3 regions of the Pseudalkalibacillus sp. JSM 102089 genome follow, and region 3 is predicted to be linked to each of the others. Evidence: riboswitches for the same ligand, from Rfam matches in the RefSeq annotation. Region 3 holds a riboswitch; each other region holds the start of a gene.

Region 1 (6,393 bases), on a different contig from region 3:
GGAGAAGTTTCGATTTGTTTTGATATGGAAACAAAGAAAGTGATTGAGAAGGAAGCATATTCAATAACCGTCCGGAATCGGAAAGAAGACGAGGAAGCGAAGGCGATGATTCAACAACTAAGTATCGATGCACATAAGATGCTTGAAGAGGTCGTATGTCGTCTTGAACAGCCTCTTGAATCTGAATGGTTTCAACGCTCGGTTCTAGCTGATGAGTTAGCTGCCGCTCTTAGAGAGTGGTGTGGAGCGGATATTGGCATGATTAATGCTGGTATGTTGCTTGATGGGTTACCAGAAGGAAATGTATCAAGAGAAGATCTTCATCGCATTTGCCCTCATCCTGTTAATCCTTGCAAAGTGGTGTTAAAAGGAAGTGAGTTACGAGAAATCATCTCTTATTCTATGTCAGATGAAATAGTGAATTTAAGTTTTAAAGGTCTCGGTTTCAGAGGTGAGGTAATGGGGATTATGGCATTTGATGGACTTGAGGTTACCTCTGTCAAAATGGACGACGGCCTCTATCATGTAACAGATGTTTTTCACAACGGAAAGAAGCTTGTTTCTGATGAAGAATATGCCGTTGCGACGGCTGATATGTTCACATTTGGGAAATTCTATCCTCAAATGAAGCATGCTAAAAAGAAATACTTTTTACCTGAAATGCTTCGAGATCTCCTTGCATGGCGTTTAGAAAATAGACATTAAAATTTTCAGCGTTTGATTGTCAAACATGCTCTTTGTCTCATATAGATATAGTGATATTCATTCAGGTCAGGAGGCGGGAATGACGTGATCACTATGTCACCAATCTTGATTGACGGTCATCCTTTTATAGCGGTAAGTATGCAGCTTCCGAAAACGAATTTTCTAGCGGTCATGAATGACAATGGGTATATCATGTGCGGCGCACTCGATGTAGCCTTACTTAATGAAAAGTTAAGCGACCGAAAGATTATCGCAGGAAGAGCTGTTGGTGTACGGTCTATTGAACAACTGCTTGATGCACCGCTCGAATCTGTTACGCTTGAAGCAGAAGCGCGAGGCATTACGATTGGAACTAAGGGTAGAGACGCGATGCTTAAGATGATGTGAAGAAAGCCGTAGCACTTGCTACGGCTTTCTTTTCGATTATGACACATCTAGTAGCTTGATTTTGGCTCTTTCTAGGAAATTGTCCATACTTCTCTTCTCCATGGCATATACATGAAGAAGAGAAGGGAGGGTTCACGTTGTTTCGAACTCGCAGAAAATTCTTTAGAAAGGGACCGCTTCCCTTTCGATATGTTTTTGTCATCTCCTTTATTATTTTTATCTTTACTACGGTTCAAGGATTATGGATTGTTAATAAAGGAATTGAACCAAGCTTAATCAGTATTGCTGAAACAAAAACACGTCAAGTTGCTGCGCAAGCAATAAATGATGCCATTTCAAAGAAGATCGCAGACGGTATTGACGTTGAGAATTTAATTATCGTTCATGGTAATGATTCCGAAAAAGTACCAAGTTATAGCTTTAACTCGCAAGTTTATAATCGATTGATTTCAGAGGCCACAGAACGAGTTCAAACTTATTTAGATTATGTTGAAGCTGGTGATTTAGATAAGCTGGAAACCTTTAAGAATGATATAGATATCGATTACGAAGGTACCGAAAATCAACAAGGAATCGTATACTCTATACCTTTAGGGATGGCTACAAATAATGTTCTTCTCTCAAATTTTGGACCGAGGATTCCAGTGCGGTTTGAAATGATTGGAGATGTGGTTTCTAATATTGATACAAAGGTGAAAGAAACGGGAATTAACAACACGTATCTTGAGGTGTATATCAATATTAAAGTTGAGATGAACGTAATTATCCCTTTCTCTACAAAGAATACTGAGGTGTCGAACTCCGTAAAAATCGGGGATCTATTTATTCAGGGAGACGTTCCTTATTATTATAATGGTGATAATGGAAATGGTGGGAATCCATCGATCGTTTTGCCAAAGCCCGATTAAGACAAGGAACCCCATTATTCATCGTCATTGTTAAATGTCGATAGATAAGAAAATAGTTCCTTTCTAATAGAAATATCTCTGGAACAATCTACAATTGCACAAACAACGAAAGTAAGGTATACTTTAAAACTGAACTTAATATTGTTCCTTATCTTATACGATGAGGTAGAGGAGCAGATCCTCATGAGTACGTGTTGGGAGAATGACACCAATGATCAGCATCGAAAGGGAGATCTGCCGAAGCATAAATAACGGTCACATTATTTATGTTGGGGCGACATTGAAGAAGTGTCGAACTGTCATTATGAGTCTAACTTGTAATGGAGAACTACTGATCGGGGTGGACACTTAACATTGACTCGGTGAAGCGAGCAATGATAGGACCAATCCTATCATTGCTCGCTTTTTTGCATACAAACACGACAAGAAGGTTGAGGGATAGGCGTCCATTCCGGTTATGATGACCAATCATTTATTAGGAGGATATTCATGGAGAATTCAGTTCTATCCATTATTCCACCACTCGTAGCTTTGCTAATGGTAGTGGTGACTAGAAAAGTGCTTCCTTCTCTAGGAGTAGGCATTATTCTTGGTGCGCTAATGATCAACAATTGGAGTGTACCAAATTCATTAGAAGAAATTTATACAATCGTAAAAGGGATCTTCATTGATTCCGAGAGCGGTGGTTTAAATACTTGGAACATGTACATTATTTTCTTCCTACTTTTATTAGGTATGATGACGGCCTTTATTTCGATCTCAGGTGGAAGTCGCGCATTTGGCGAGTGGGCCATGAAACGCGTGAAAACAAGAGTAGGCGCCCAGATTGTCACAGCGGTATTTGGTATTATTATTTTTATTGATGATTACTTTAATTCGCTCGCAGTTGGAAACGTTAGTAGACCGATTACGGACAGGCACAATGTTTCAAGGGCAAAGCTTGCCTATATCATTGATTCAACTGCAGCACCAATGTGTATTATTTCCCCTATTTCAAGCTGGGGGGCTTATATCATCGCGTTAATTGGTGGTGTATTAGCAACGCATAGCATTACAGGTGTTGGCGCGTTAGAAGCTTTTATCAGAATGATTCCAATGAATTTGTATGCTCTCTTCGCACTGGCGATGGTGTTCTTTGTTAGTTATTTTGACATTAATCTTAAGGCGATGAGAGTACATGAAGACCGTGCACAGAAAACAGGAGAAGTGCTTGATCCGAATCAAGGTGCCGTACCTGGTCAAACATCTGGACTACCTGAAAGTGAGAAGGGGAAAGTAGCTGATCTTGCATGGCCCATTATTATGCTAATTACTGGTACTGTTACGTTTATGATCATTACAGGAATCCAGGCTGTTAGCGGAACGGATACAGCCGTGACAGCTTTGTCTGTCTTTGAAAATACAGACGTTGCTGCTTCTCTCCTTTATGGTGGAATTATTGGACTTATAACTTCTCTCCTCTTCTTCTTTCCAAAAAGAATGGGTGGAGCGGTTCTTGGAAAAGGAATTTGGGAAGGCATTAAATCAATGCTTCCAGCCGTATACATTCTTTTCTTTGCATGGACATTGATTGAAATTATCGGCTCGCTAGGAACTGGTAAGTATCTTGCAGGACTTGTTAATGACCATATTGTGATTGGCTTCTTACCAGCTATTTTGTTCCTACTTGCAGGTGTTATGGCGTTTGCAACGGGAACTTCGTGGGGAACATTTGGCATTATGCTTCCGATCGCAGGAGAGATTGCCGCTGCTACGGATCCTACCTACATGCTTCCTGTACTTGCCGCTGTTCTTGCAGGAGCTGTATTTGGAGATCACTGCTCACCAATTTCGGATACAACGATTCTTTCTTCCACAGGCGCAGGTAGTCACCATATCGATCATGTGATGACCCAGTTGCCTTATGCATTGCTCGTTGCAGGTATTTCTATACTAGGATATTTGGTTCTTGGCTTTACTGGTAGTTCCATTCTTGGTCTTGTGGCAACAGCGATTCTATTCGGATTATTAATTTTCATGCTAAAAGGAAAATATGCCAACAGACCAGTTGAAATGGCAAATCATTAATCAAACAGGAGGATATTCCTCCTGTTTTTTTTATGTATTTTCACAAAAAAGGAGAGATTTATATAGAAAATTGAACGATTCATACGAAAAATGTAAAAAGATTGTTTTGACAAGGACATACGTACTAGATATACTATAAACAAAATAATCTGAATTTACTTAAAAGTCTTAACCTTTTTCTGGAAGGGGGCTTATGGTGAAAAAGGTTAACATTTGTCTAAGGGGGTAATTTATTTGGAAAATCGTGCGCAATGGGGGACAAGGGCTGGTTTTATTTTAGCCGCAGTTGGTTCAGCAATAGGTCTAGGGAACATTTGGAGATTTCCGGCCGTAGCCTATGACAACGGTGGTGGGGCATTTTTTATTCCTTATTTATTTGCATTATTAACAGCCGGAATTCCAATTCTTATTCTTGAATTTACATTGGGTCATAAATTCCGTGGGTCCGCACCACTTTCATTCTTTAGAATGAATAAGAAAATGGAATGGCTAGGGTGGTGGGGCGTTATCGTTGCATTCGTCATCTCCACATACTACGCGGTAATTATTGCGTGGGCCATCTCTTATAGCTATTTTGCATTTAATCAAAGTTGGGGTTCTGATACAGAAGCATTCCTCTTCAATGATTATTTGAAATTAACGGTTGATCCTGGACAAACAGGTAGTATCGTACCAGGCGTATTCCTTCCATTAATTGCCGTATGGATCATTACACTTGGCGTACTTCTTGCTGGAGTTAAAAAGGGCATTGAGCGTGCTAATAAAATTTTCATTCCTACATTAATTGTTCTTTTCTTAATCATTGTGATTCGAGCAGTGACACTGCCTGGTGCTGCTGAAGGTCTAAATGCTTTCTTTACACCGAATTTTGATAGCATTACTTCAGGAAGTGTTTGGGTTGCTGCATACGGGCAAATTTTCTTCAGTTTATCCATTGCTTTTGCTATTATGATTACTTATTCTAGTTACTTACCTAAGAAATCAGATATTACGAATAACGCGTTTATTACTGGTTTTGGTAACTCGGCGTTTGAGCTTCTAGCAGGTATTGGGGTATTCTCAGCGCTTGGATTTATGGCTCAGCAGCAAGGACTTAGCGTTGGCGAAGTAGTGAGCGGTGGCGTAGGACTAGCCTTCGTTGTCTTCCCTCAAATTATCAATGAGTTCCCAGCTTTGAACGGTTTGTTCGGATTCTTATTCTTTGCTTCACTTGTACTTGCAGGTTTGTCTTCACTCATTTCCATTTCCGAAACATATGTTGCAGGTGTTTCTGAGAAGTTCGGAATTTCTCGTACGAAAGCTGTTCTAATTGGTGGAGGGATTTCCTCTATTATCTCAATTCTGTTTGCAACGCAAGGCGGATTGTTCTTCCTTGACGCAGCTGACTACTTTATTAACCAGTTCGGAATTGCCTTTGTAGGACTAATGGAAGTCGTTGTTGTAGCATGGGTACTTCGTGAGCTTAATACGCTTGAGTCACATGCAAACGGCATTTCAGACATTTCACTGAAGTACTGGTGGAAAGCTTGTCTTGGAGTCATTACTCCTCTCGTACTTGGTTATATGATGTTCGATCTCTTTAAGACAAATCTTCTTCGTCAGTTTGATACACCGACTGGGAACTATGAAGGCTACTCAAACGGCTTTATTCTTTATAGTGGCTGGGCTGTCGCAGGATTCGCCCTTCTGGTTGGAATTCTATTCAGCCTAAAGAAATGGGACGCGAAAGCTGAACAGCAAAAGTATAAGGAGGTAAGCTAATATGGGTGGTAGCGCGATTTTCATGATGGTAGTTGGAATGGTTATTATATGGGGTGGTCTTGCGGCTAGCATTTTGAATGCTGTGAGAGTATCGAAAAAACAATAGAACATAAAAAGAAGAACTAGCGAGCTAGTTCTTCTTTTTTGCTTACTTTTTGTTGCGTATTCGTTCCTGTCGTTCCCAGAGCCTCAACGAAGGATAGGGATCATACGACCATTCTGTTCTTCCGTTGTCTTTATAGATGCCATAGTGAAGATGTGGCGGGAACTTTCCAGCCGTTCCTTTTGGTCCATATCCAGAGCTACCAACATACCCAATGATTTCACCTGGCTGTACAACATGACCTTTCTCAATGCCTTTTTCAAACCCATTTAGGTGAGCATAGTAGTGGTAATTGCCATCGATATCCCGAATCCCGATCCGCCAACCACCGTATTCATTCCATCCTTTCGTTTCGACAGTTCCATAACTTGTCGCTTTCACTCCAACACCATAAGAAGCGAAAATATCCGTTCCTTCGTGAATTCGAAGTCCGCCCCACCCACGTCGATCGCCCCAGGTGCT
Region 2 (6,393 bases), on a different contig from region 3:
CAATCATTGTTGAGATCATGCGTGAATTGATGGAATTAGATGATCATCATCGCTTGACCGTTAAATTCGAGCAAGTTATCCATAATCATTTGCCCCATCAGCAAGTAACAAAAGTAGAGACGTTCGATGAGGTCGTCGATCAAGTTCTTTCTGGACTGATCGCTGTATTTATGGAAGGCGAAGAGATTGCTTACATTATTGATGTTCGAAAGTATCCAGGTAGAACGCCTCAGGAGCCAGACACTGAGAAAGTGATTAGAGGTTCTAGAGACGGTTTCACAGAAAATATTATTGAGAATACTGCACTTACTAGAAGGCGTATTAGAGATGGTCGTTTGCGTAATGAAATATTTCAAATCGGAGAGCGTTCTAAAACGGATGTGTGTATCACTTATATTCAGGATGTAGCTAACCCAAACTTAGTAGAAATCATTAAGAAAAAACTAAAAGAAATTAATATTGATGGTATTCCTATGGCTGATAAAACTGTCGAAGAGTTTTTAGTGCATCAGGCGGGAAATCCTTTTCCACTTGTACGATATACGGAAAGGCCAGATGTAGCCGCATCCCATTTGTTAGAAGGGCATGTCTTAATTATCGTTGATACTTCTCCGAGTGTTATTATTACACCAACAACCTTTTTCCACCATGTTCAACATGCAGAAGAATACAGGGAAGCTCCATTACCTGGTGCATTCTTGAGATGGGTCCGCTTTGGAGGAATGCTAGCAGCGCTATTGTTACTTCCCCTGTGGTTATTGGCGGTATATGAACCAGGGTTGTTGCCTAAATCGATTGATTTTATTGGGCCAAATGATGAAACGAATGTACCGATATTTATTCAAATCATTCTTGCAGAAATTGGGATCGAAACGCTGAGAATGGCCGCCATTCATACGCCTACCCCGCTTTCTACAGCGATGGGTTTAATTGCAGCTGTATTAATTGGTCAAATTGCTATCGATGTAGGATTATTTGTGCCAGAAGTTATTCTGTATGTTTCTATTGCGGCTATAGGTTCTTACGCAACGCCCAGTTATGAGTTATCAATAGCGAACAAACTAGTTAGATTATTACTACTTTTCCTTGTCTTTTTCTTCAGAGTTCCAGGATATATAATAGGCGTGACAGCTATTATTCTCTTCCTAGTCGCCTTAAAGCCATTAAATACACCTTATTTATGGCCATTCATTCCTTTTAATGCAAAAGCGTTTATTCAAGTGCTAATTCGCGTTTCTGTTCCTTTGACAAAACTGCGTCCAAGTATTACAGAGCCCCAGAATGAAACGAAGCAGCCGGACAAACCACTTGCCGAATCTTAAAAAGTATGATAATTTATTTCTTAATCGAATAGACCTCATTGAACGTAATGGGGATAGAGGCGCAAAACGAATGAGTAAGATATCTGAGCATAGAATGGAATGCGAAGACGATATCAGAAAGGTCAATTTGCCGAAGTGAGAAAGGACCCATTCTTTTCTTGCTGGGCTGCTGCTGAATAAGTTGCAGACTGTCACTGGAGGATGGATTTCTTTCAGTGGTGAGCTAATCCAACTCGTGAGGATACGGAGAAAAACAGCCTATCTATAAAGTTGGCTGTTTTTCTTATTGTGTGGAGGGAGCTCGCATTTATATAAGCGAGAGGGGAGAAATGATTGTGAATTTATACAGTACATCTGCAATTTCAGAAGAGGGGCATCTAACAGTTGGAGGGATCGATACGGTCCAATTAGGAAAAAAATTTGGCACTGCGTTATATGTTTATGACGTGGCCATGATTCGAGATAAAGCAAGGGCGTTTCGAAGTGCCTTTGAACGTGAAAATGTAAACTATCAAGTAGCTTATGCTAGTAAGGCCTTTTCATGTATGGCAATGATCCAACTTGCAGAAGAAGAAGGATTAAGTTTAGATGTTGTATCCGGTGGAGAGCTTTATACTGCTTTGAAGGCGGGTTTTCCCGTGGAGCGCATTCATTTTCATGGAAATAACAAAAGTGAATCTGAAATTAGAATGGCGCTTGATGCAGAAATAGGTTGCTTCGTTGTTGATAATTTTTACGAATTATCTCTACTTGAGCAAATTGCAGAAGAAAAAAATGTGAAAGCTAATGTGCTGCTGCGTATAACACCAGGTATTGAAGCACATACGCATGATTATATTTTAACAGGCCAAGAAGATTCCAAATTTGGTTTTGATTTACAGAGTGGTCAGGTAGAACGCGCGATATTGGATGTAACAAAAATGAGTGCTATTCATCTTCTTGGACTTCATTGTCATATAGGCTCACAAATTTTTGAAACAAATGGCTTTGTAATGGCGATTGAAAAGATCTATAGCTATCTTACAACATGGTACGATGCCTATGGTTTTGAGCCTGAAGTCCTTAACCTTGGTGGAGGATTTGGAATCCGATATACGAGCGAAGATCACCCACTACCAGTAGGGAACTACATTGAAGCTATGATTGAAACAATCAGAAATCAGGTAACAGGGCAAATGAACATGCCTGAGATCTGGATTGAACCTGGGCGTTCACTAGTAGGAGAAGCTGGACTAACGTTATATACGGTTGGTTCACACAAAAATGTTCCAGAGTTGAGACATTACCTCGCTGTAGATGGAGGGATGACGGATAATTTACGCCCTGCTCTCTATCAGGCAAAATATGAAGCCACAATAGCAAATCGAATGAATGAAGCAAAAGATCACCTATACTCTGTAGCAGGAAAGTGCTGTGAATCAGGTGATATGTTAATTTGGGATTGCCAGTTACAGCGAGCGATTGCTGGCGATACAATGGCTGTTTTTTCAACGGGGGCATATGGTTATTCCATGGCAAATAACTACAATAGATTACCAAGACCGGCTGTAGTTTTTGTTGAAAATGGTGAGGCAAACCTTGTTGTTGAGAGAGAGTCATACGAGGATTTAGTTCGACATGATTTGCCATTAAAACAAGCGATTATATCAAAATAATAGTTGAAAAGCATAAATGATATGGAACAGCTTCAGTCTGTGCTATAATGAAAGAGCTTTTAAGAAAATTGTTAGTGCAGGAGGATTTATTTATGAAAAAAGGAACAATTGCATTTGAAAATGGAGAAGTTATTGAAATTGAATTTTATCCAGAAGCAGCACCTAACACTGTTGCTAACTTTGAGAAACTTGCAAATGAAGGTTTCTACAACGGTGTGAACTTCCACCGCGTAATCCCAGGTTTTGTTGCTCAAGGCGGAGATCCTACAGGTTCTGGAATGGGTGGACCAGGATATACAATTGACTGTGAAACAGAAGGTAACCCTCATAAACACGTAGCAGGCTCATTGTCTATGGCACATGCTGGTAAAAACACGGGCGGCAGTCAGTTTTTCCTAGTTCATGAACCTCAGCCTCACCTAGACGGCGTTCATACCGTTTTTGGTCAAGTAACAGAAGGAATGGATACGGTTCTTCGCGTTAAACAGGGTGACGTAATGAAAGAAGTAAAAGTCTGGGACGAAGAATAGATCAGACTCTTAAAAACTTAATACTTTCCTTCGGGGTCGGGTGAAAATCCCAACCGGCGGTGATGACTAGCTTATGCTAGCTAAGTCCGTGACCCGGTTGCGTAAGCAAACGGTGGATCTGGTGAGAAACCAGAACCGACAGTATAGTCTGGATGGGAGAAGGAATAAAAGTGACCAATTTCCTTTTGAATCATAGATTCAAAAGGCTTATTTGGCATATACTTTTGCCTCCCAGCACAGCTGTGTTTTGGGAGGCTTTTTTTGTTCTCCTTCTCAACCAATAATGGAGAGTGGAACAGGAGTAAATACGATGAATCATACGGATTTTATGAAAACAGCGATCGATATGGCTAGAAGTACGTTAGGTCAAACGCGTCCGAATCCCTCCGTAGGAGCCGTCATTGTTAATAGTGGGCGTATCGTGGGGATGGGAGCTCATTTAAGGGCTGGAGAAGGCCATGCCGAAATTCAAGCACTCAAGATGGCGGGCAATCAAGCAAGTGGGAGTACTGCCTATGTGACACTGGAGCCATGTAGTCATCATGGAAAGACGCCTCCTTGTGCTGATGCTTTAATTCAAGCGGGAGTCAAAGAGGTATTTATTGCAAGTCAAGATCCGAATCCCCTGGTCGCAGGAAATGGTGTAACTAAACTAAAGAAAGCAGGCATAGCTGTCCATATTGGGCTTATGGAAGAAGAAGCCTTACAGCTAAACCGGATGTTTTTCCATTACATTACACAGAAAAGACCATTTGTAACGTTGAAAGCTGCTACAACGCTTGATGGCAAAATAGCAACTCATTCAGGTGATAGTAAATGGATTACGGGGGAAGACTCGAGAAAAGATGTTCATGCCTTCCGTCATCAACATGATGCCATTCTTGTAGGTATTGGAACGGTCCTCTCTGATGACCCATCACTAACGACTCGTTACGGTGAAGGCCTATCGCCGATTAGAATCGTGTTAGATCGTCAATTGAAGATGCCTTCTGACGCTAAAGTAATAAGTGATGAGAATGCAGAAACATGGATCATTACAACAAAACGAGCTGCGCTAAAAAATAAGCGAACCTTCCCAAAACATGTCCAAATCATCGATGTCATAGATCCACTGCTCCCAATAGATAAAGTTCTTGACCTTTTAGGGGAACGAGAAATTACATCAGTATTTGTTGAAGGTGGTTCAGAAATACACGGTAGCTTTCTTGAATCACGATCTTTTCAACAAGTTATTACATACATTGCGCCGAAGCTTATTGGTGGGAGTCAATCTCCTACGGCTTTCGGGGGTACAGGTTTTCAAACGATGAATGAAGCGATCGATTTACAAGTGGATAGCGTAGAACAAATTGGAAATGATATTCGAATTATTTCATCAAGGAGGCTTTCTTAATGTTTACAGGTATTGTAGAAGAAATTGGAAGAGTTGAAAGTGTTCAACAATCAGGAGAATCCATTGCAATGCAAATTGCGGCGTCGACTATTTTAAAAGACGTTCATTTAGGAGATAGCATTTCGATAAACGGCGTGTGCTTAACTGTTACGACGTATACAGACTCTTCTTTTACCGTAGATATTATGCCTGAAACATTTCGTGCAAGCAGTCTTCGACAGCTAGGACCAAACTCATCGGTGAATCTGGAGAGAGCTATGTCTGCAAATGGACGCTTTGGTGGTCATTTTGTTTCTGGACATGTTGATGGTGTGGGGAAAATTACTCGTGTAGAACAAATTGATAATGCTGTTTATTATGACATCTCGATTCCGCGAAACCTTTTAATTTACTTTGTTGAAAAAGGCTCAGTTTCTGTTGATGGTACTAGTCTTACGGTCTTTGGAATAGGGGAGCACTCTCTTACTATATCTCTTATCCCCCATACGGTTGAGGAGACGGTGCTTGGGAGAAAAAGAGTAGGAGATACAGTGAATATAGAATGCGATATGCTTGGTAAATACATTATGAAGTACTTGGAGCAAAGAAGCGGTTCAAAACCCGAACCTACTGCTTCACTTGGGAGTCAGTTTTTTGAAGATCATGGATTTAAATAATGGTACTATCAGGAGGGTCATCGTATATGTTCCATACAATAGAAGAAGCGATTTATGATTTAATGCAAGGCAAGGTGGTGATCGTTTGTGATGATGAAGACAGGGAGAATGAAGGGGATTTTATCGCTTTAGCCGATAAAGTCACACCAGAAACAATCAATTTCATGATTACAAAAGGAAGAGGCCTTGTTTGCACGCCGATTACGGAAGAGCGTGCAAATGAACTGAAGTTGAGCCCAATGGTAGATCATAACACAGATTCTCATGGTACAGCGTTTACAGTGAGTGTCGACCACAAAAGTACAACTACAGGAATTTCGGCAGCTGAAAGAGCATCTACAATTCAATACTTAATTAACACGGATGCTAAACCTTCAGACTTTAATCGACCAGGTCATATTTTTCCATTGATTGCTAAGGATGGAGGGGTCTTAAGAAGAGCAGGTCATACGGAGGCGGCGGTCGATTTGGCACGACTCTCTGGCTCTGCCCCAGCTGGTGTTATTTGTGAAATTATGAAAGAAGACGGTGAAATGGCGCGCGTTCCTGATCTAAAGAAAATTGCTGAAGAGTATGATTTGAAAATGATTACGATTAAAGATTTGATTCAATATCGTAATCGTAAAGATGTTCTTGTTCGAAAAGAAGTAGAAATAGAACTTCCGACTGAGTTTGGTTCTTTTAGAGCGGTAGGGTATTCGAATATTCTTGATCAGAAAGAGCACGTAGCTTTGATTAAGGGAGAAATTTTACCAGATCAACCAACTCTTGTGCGAGTTCACTCTGAATGTTTAACTGGTGATGTGTTTGGATCTTTTCGATGTGACTGTGGTCCAC
Region 3 (6,393 bases):
GGGAAGCGAGATTTACCTGAAAATTTCTATTATGCTAATCTCCGCCGTATTATTAACTCAAATGGTATTTTGGATGGCTTCGCATAGTCGTAATCTTAAAGGAAAGACAGAAGGAAAAATGACGGAATACATCACAACGGGGAACGTGATAGGCATGGTCATTCATTCTTTCCTCGTTGTTCTTCGTGAAGGTGTAGAAACGGTATTTTTCTTTGCTGCCATTACTGGTGGCGATATTGGTAAAGGATTTGAAGGATGGGGAGCGATTACTGGAATCTTGATTGCTTCCGCTGTATCGTACCTTTTCTTTAAGGGCACGATGCGCATTCCGCTTAAATCGTTCTTTAAGATTACTGGAATCTTTATTGTACTTATTGCCGGTGGGTTATTTGTACAGGGCATTTCGATGATGCAGGATATTAAACTAATTGGTAGCATAATGCCTCACGTATACGATCTTACATGGTTCTTGCCAGAACATCCAATTGACTACGCGCATTATGTTCGTGATCAAGGTGTGGCACCTCTTCTCTCAGGGGACATTGGAATTTTCTTTAAAGCGTTGTTCGGATACTCTTCAATGCCTTCTATTGAAGAAATCATCGCGTACGTTGGTTATTTTGCAGTGATTTATCTTCTTGTGAACTCAAAGAATGAACCTGTAAAATCAGAAGTGAAAGAACCGAGTAAAGCGATTTTTAAAGCGACAAACGAAATGAAACAATCAACAGTTAAATAAACTTCCAAAGTGCAAGGCGAAACTCTTCGCCTTGTACTTTTTTTCATCGGGAATATTTAAAAAGGATAGATCAATGTATGACCCATATCAAGAATTATAAAGGATGATTAGGATTGGATCGATCAGGTAGATACCTTATACGAGCTAGAAGCATTAAAATACTCATCTGGCTTATTTCAATGAGCAGTATCCTGTTGATTGCTTGGTGGAGAATCGCCTATGCAACTGAGTTACCACGTTCTTGGGATCAAGTCGATTTCTCACTCGCCCTAAATCGATTTGATTTATTCGCCATGCAACCTCACTTTCCTGGATATCCCTATTTTATTCTAGGTGGGATGTTGTTAAATGAATGGATAGGAAATCCCGTTGAGGCTTTAGCGTTATGGAATGGAGTATTAATGTTACTTTCTATGTATCCAGTATATACGGTTAGTCGCTCTTTTCTTTCAAAAACACTTAGCATGGCATCAGTAGCTCTAATTCAATCAATAGTATTTGTCAATGTGTTAACCATTCAACCGATGAGCGAGGCGGCGGCGGTTGCTATTCTATGGTGGTACTTATGGAGCTTGCAAAAAGCATTTCATCGCGAACATTCATTCATGAGCATCGTTGTCGCTTCTTTTTTGTTTAGTTTACTTTTAGGAGTTCGTTTATCTTATTTACCTTTTGGTATTGGCCTTCTACTACTATTAATACAGAGAAAAAAGCAGCATAAGTCCATTAAATCCTATAGTTCATTTTTACTAACACAGGTCGGTATAGCCGCTATCTTTCAATTAATTTGGGTAGGGGGGTTAGCTGTTTCTGAAGGTGGCGTAGCTGCATTTTTACAGCTAGCCTTTGGGTTTTCTGAAGGTCACTTTGAAGAGTGGGGTGGTACGGCGGTTTCAGCCTCAGCCCCACTTTTGGAACGAATATCACATCTGATATTGAATAACATAGTTTGGACAGGTCTTAGCGGTCAAGCGCTAACGATTTTACTACTATATCTAACCTTGTTTACGTTCATGATCTTCCAAGGGGTGAAAAATAGGGGGAGAACTTTACGAGAAATTTCATGGTTTGGCTGGGCATTTGTCGCTATGGCATTGAGCTATTTTCTATGGGCGCTATTGGCGCAAAACATCGATAAGCCAAGACATATCCTGCCTCTACCTGGGATCATAATGCTTGGCTTTCTCTGGATAGGATTAAGAAGACAGGGGAATAACTCTACAAAAATAATGCTTGGTTTAACCGTAATAATTAGCATACAATCAATTGTTTCCTATTCAACTATGAAAGAAGCCAACGATCCAGCAGCTGTTTATCAATTGATGGATTATGTAGAGCAATTTAACGAGCCAGTTATTGTGTATACTTGGGAAGAAACTAGGGTAATGTCCTATAATAAGGTGTCGTTTGAACACGAACAAATTTATACGTATTCAAACTTTCTATCTGATCTTCAATATTACGATGACCATCGCGTATTTTTAACAGGAAAGGTTCTCGATGGATTTAAGAAGCAAAATATATCGATGGATGGTCAAATCAAAAAGGTCAAAGAATTCCATTCCTCCATATTGTATGATCCTGTCTATCATGACATTGTTTTATATGAGTTCTTAAGATAATAGAAAATTGAGGTAATGTGTTACAATGAGAGGGGAACATAGATACGCCTTGAAAAGGAGTAGTGAGGTGAGGCAGCATGGAACAACATCTTAAAAATAAGCTAGCGATCCTTCCTGACCAGCCCGGGTGTTATTTAATGAAAGATCGCCAGGGAACGATTATTTATGTTGGGAAGGCAAAGGTGCTAAAAAATAGAGTCAGATCTTATTTTAGTGGATCACACGACGGAAAAACGCAGCGGCTTGTAAGTGAAATACGTGATTTTGAGTATATCGTAACCTCCACAAATCTTGAAGCTCTTATACTTGAACTTAATTTAATCAAAAAACATGATCCGAAATATAATGTGATGCTTAAAGATGATAAAAGCTATCCTTATATAAAAATAACGGCAGAAGAACAGCCCCGCTTAATTACGACACGTAAAATAAAAAAAGATAAAGGTAAGTATTTTGGACCATATCCGAATGCTTATGCAGCTAGTGCAACAAAGAAGCTTTTGGACAGACTATATCCTTTACGTAAATGTCGTAAAATGCCTGATCGCGTCTGTCTTTATTATCATATAGGCCAGTGTCTGGCTCCATGTGTCAACGACGTGTCTAAAGAGCAAAATAAAGAGATGATTGACGGGATTACGCGTTTTCTAAACGGAGGTCACCAGGAAGTTAAAGAAGACATAGAAAGAAAGATGACCACAGCATCTGAGAACATGGATTTCGAGCGAGCAAAAGAGTTTCGCGATTTAATGTTTCATATTGATAAAGTTATGGAAGTGCAAAAGATCCAATCTAACGATGGTATTGATCGGGATATTTTCGGTTATAGTTTCGACAAAGGATGGATGTGTGTTCAAGTTTTCTTTGTACGACAAGGGAAGTTAATTGAGAGAGATGTTTCTCTTTTTCCTTTCTATAATGATGCCGAAGAAGATTTTTTAACTTATATCGGTCAGTTCTATCTTCAACAAAATCATCCTAAGCCAAAAGAAGTACTGCTTCCTCAGGAGGTTAATGCTCAGATGGTAGAAGAACTTCTACAAATTCCTGTTCATCAGCCAAAACGAGGCAAGAAAAAAGAGCTTGTGGAGCTTACAATGAAGAACGCGACCATTGCCATTAATGAGAAATTTTCATTAATTGAACGCGACGAGAAAAGAACGATTGATGCTGTTGAAAACTTGGGAGAAAAGCTTAATATAGAAGCTCCACTTAGAATTGAAGCTTTTGATAACTCGAACATTCAGGGAACGAACCCTGTATCCGCTATGGTTGTTTTTCTTGATGGAAAGCCAAAGAAAAATGAGTATCGCAAGTACAAAATCAAAACTGTGGAAGGACCAAACGATGTAGGTTCTATGAAAGAGGTTGTGAGAAGAAGATATTCAAGAATGCTTAAGGAAAATGGTCCGCTTCCTGATTTAATTATTATTGACGGCGGAATAGCTCAAATACAGGCGTCACAGGATGTGCTCGAGAATGAGCTTGGTCTAGACATACCGGTTTGTTCGCTGACGAAAGATGAGAAACATAAAACGTCTCATCTTCTTATTGGTGATCCTCCAGAGGCTGTTTATCTACCAAGAAATAGTCAGGAATTCTACCTGTTGCAAAGGATTCAAGATGAAGTACACCGATTTGCGATTACGTTTCATCGACAGCTTCGAGGGAAATCGATGCTTAAGTCAAGTCTTGACGATATTCCCGGTATCGGAGAGAAGAGAAAAAAGAAGCTGCTAAATCATTTTGGATCGATTAAAAAGATGAAAGAAGCGAGCGTTGAAGACTTACACAACGCAGGACTACCAATGAATGTTGCAGAGGAAGTAATCGCTCGATTTGAAAGTCAATCAAACTAATTTGTAAGAACATGTTGCGGCATTCACGTAAGTTCGTTATAATGAGTGAAATTTAATAGTTCCACACTTCGAAAGTTGAAGTGATGGTAGAGGCGCAAAAACCAACAGTAAGCTTACTGAAGAGTGTTAAGACTCAGTGATAGGAGCTGAAAGGGGGATTTGCCGAAGTGGAAAGACGCTTATCCGTCTGAAGCTGGATCTGTATTGAATAAGTGCAGAGCTGTCATCCAATACCTACCCGGGAATTGGATGGAGAACTATCTCACAAAGGGACGTTTTCTTGGATTTGTTCTGAAAACAACAGTGAGGTTTTTCTCATTGTTGTTTTTTTATACTTTAATAAACGCTTTACAGGTTTAAAGTATAAAAAAATGAAGGCTATCGCTATTTCAATCTGGTGAGTGGCCGAGTTTTTAATATCCATTTCGACTCTTAGTTAGTGAGTGTTTGTAACGTGCGATATTAACGCACTATGAGGGATAACGAGCTGCATGAAAGAAAGGATGGAGAGAGTGGGACTACGCGTATTGAAATTCGGAGGCACGTCTGTTGGAGATGTTGAGAAAATCAAAAATGTTTCCAAAAGGCTTATGGAAGCTGTAAATAATGGAGATGAGGTTGTTGCGGTTGTTTCAGCGATGGGCAAAACAACGGATGAGCTTTTAGGATTATCAAAAGGGATAACAGCTACACCGTCTGCAAGAGAGCTTGATATGCTTCTAACGACTGGAGAACAAGTGACAACAGCGCTTCTTTCAATGGCATTAAATGAAGAAGGGTACGATGCCATTTCATTGACTGGCTGGCAAGCAGGAATTAAAACAGAGTCGCTACACGGCAATGCAAGAATCCTCGATATTGATGCTTCACGTATGAATCAACACCTTGCTGAGGGAAAAATTGTGATAGTAGCAGGATTCCAGGGGCTAACTGATACGTCTGACATCGCAACGCTAGGGCGAGGTGGTTCCGATACAACAGCTGTGGCGATTGCAGCAGCTCTTAAAGCGGATCGTTGTGAAATTTATACAGATGTAGATGGTGTGTATACGACAGATCCTCGATATGTGAAGGGTGCAAGAAAGCTTTCTACGATTTCTTATGATGAAATGCTTGAACTTGCTAACCTTGGGGCTGGTGTCTTACATCCTAGAGCGGTTGAGTTTGCAAAAAACTATAACATCTTGCTTGAGGTCCGCTCGAGCTTTACGAATGAACCTGGAACGCTAATTGAGGAGGTCGTATCAATGGAACAAAATTTGGTGGTTAGAGGTCTGGCTTTTGAAAGTAACGTAACGAAAATAACAATTTCGGGTTTGCCGAATGAGATTACAACACTTCCTTCCTTGTTCTCATCTCTTGCGGCAAATGGTATTAATGTAGATGTGATCATTCAAAGTACAGGAGAGAAAAATACAACGAGTATCTCATTTTCAATTGAAACTGCCTCTCTTGAATTAACTCTTGATGTGCTCCGTCGCATTAAAGTGAAACTTCCCTACGAACATATTTATCACGAATCAGAACTTGCTAAGGTATCGATAGTAGGATCAGGTATGATTTCTAACCCTGGTGTTGCGGCACAAATGTTTGAAGTGCTTGCTGAACACGGGGTAGAAATGAAGATGGTGAGTACATCAGAAATCAAAGTGTCAACGATCGTTCCAGAAGACAAAATGATTTATGCTATTGAGTCGCTACACGATAAATTTCAACTAGATGAAAGAACCCCTGTTAAACAAATGTAATCAAAAAGGAGACCACATGTGGTCTCCTTTTTATTCAATCTGATCTTTTGGGTCCCATTTTACTGTGAATTGAATTTCATTCTTTTTATCAGTTTCATAGGCTTCAGCGATGCAACGAAGCATATTTTGATATTGTTCAGCAAGAAAACCTGCTTCAAGTTGATAACAAGCATTTCGACTAGTACTTCTTCGCTCAGTGATAAGAGCTGACTGAAGATCAAACGTTACTTCATTCTTTTTTTCTTGTGCAATTGATAATTTACCCCATCCAGCACGCTGAAAAAAATCCTCGATCTCTTCTCGAGTGGAGAGCGGGAATTGCCTGGCCATTTCTTTTCCAGTCCAATATAAAACAGCCGGCTGTTCACTTCCAAGAAGTTCAGGAATAAGAACTTCTCTATAAAATTCATATCCAAAAGCAGTTG

Evidence for each region. Region 3 has a riboswitch for lysine ahead of ABVF21_RS10795 (aspartate kinase). Riboswitches for the same ligand answer to the same signal wherever they lie in the genome.
Region 1: it holds a riboswitch for lysine, as region 3 does, so the genes downstream of both, ABVF21_RS17510 (Na+/H+ antiporter NhaC family protein) here and ABVF21_RS10795 (aspartate kinase) in region 3, are expected to answer to the same signal.
Region 2: it holds a riboswitch for lysine, as region 3 does, so the genes downstream of both, lysA (diaminopimelate decarboxylase) here and ABVF21_RS10795 (aspartate kinase) in region 3, are expected to answer to the same signal.

Annotation. Positions count from the first base shown of each region.
Region 1 is NZ_JBEWYW010000009.1:84,997-91,389, forward strand. It holds gene ABVF21_RS17495 (bifunctional metallophosphatase/5'-nucleotidase) at 1-705, shown strand, start outside; gene ABVF21_RS17500 (YunC family protein) at 799-1,092, shown strand; gene yunB (sporulation protein YunB) at 1,230-2,000, shown strand; lysine riboswitch at 2,159-2,339, shown strand; gene ABVF21_RS17510 (Na+/H+ antiporter NhaC family protein) at 2,490-4,067, shown strand; gene ABVF21_RS17515 (sodium-dependent transporter) at 4,302-5,828, shown strand; gene ABVF21_RS17520 (methionine/alanine import family NSS transporter small subunit) at 5,830-5,934, shown strand; gene ABVF21_RS17525 (M23 family metallopeptidase) at 5,977-6,393, opposite strand, start outside.
Region 2 is NZ_JBEWYW010000008.1:74,754-81,146, reverse strand. It holds gene ABVF21_RS16475 (spore germination protein) at 1-1,322, shown strand, start outside; lysine riboswitch at 1,369-1,556, shown strand; gene lysA (diaminopimelate decarboxylase) at 1,658-2,977, shown strand; gene ABVF21_RS16465 (peptidylprolyl isomerase) at 3,070-3,507, shown strand; FMN riboswitch at 3,530-3,675, shown strand; gene ribD (bifunctional diaminohydroxyphosphoribosylaminopyrimidine deaminase/5-amino-6-(5-phosphoribosylamino)uracil reductase RibD) at 3,818-4,900, shown strand; gene ribE (riboflavin synthase) at 4,900-5,556, shown strand; gene ABVF21_RS16450 (bifunctional 3,4-dihydroxy-2-butanone-4-phosphate synthase/GTP cyclohydrolase II) at 5,583-6,393, shown strand, end outside.
Region 3 is NZ_JBEWYW010000004.1:29,348-35,740, forward strand. It holds gene ABVF21_RS10780 (FTR1 family iron permease) at 1-739, shown strand, start outside; gene ABVF21_RS10785 (hypothetical protein) at 853-2,361, shown strand; gene uvrC (excinuclease ABC subunit UvrC) at 2,439-4,220, shown strand; lysine riboswitch at 4,300-4,488, shown strand; gene ABVF21_RS10795 (aspartate kinase) at 4,733-5,968, shown strand; gene ABVF21_RS10800 (YslB family protein) at 5,999-6,393, opposite strand, start outside.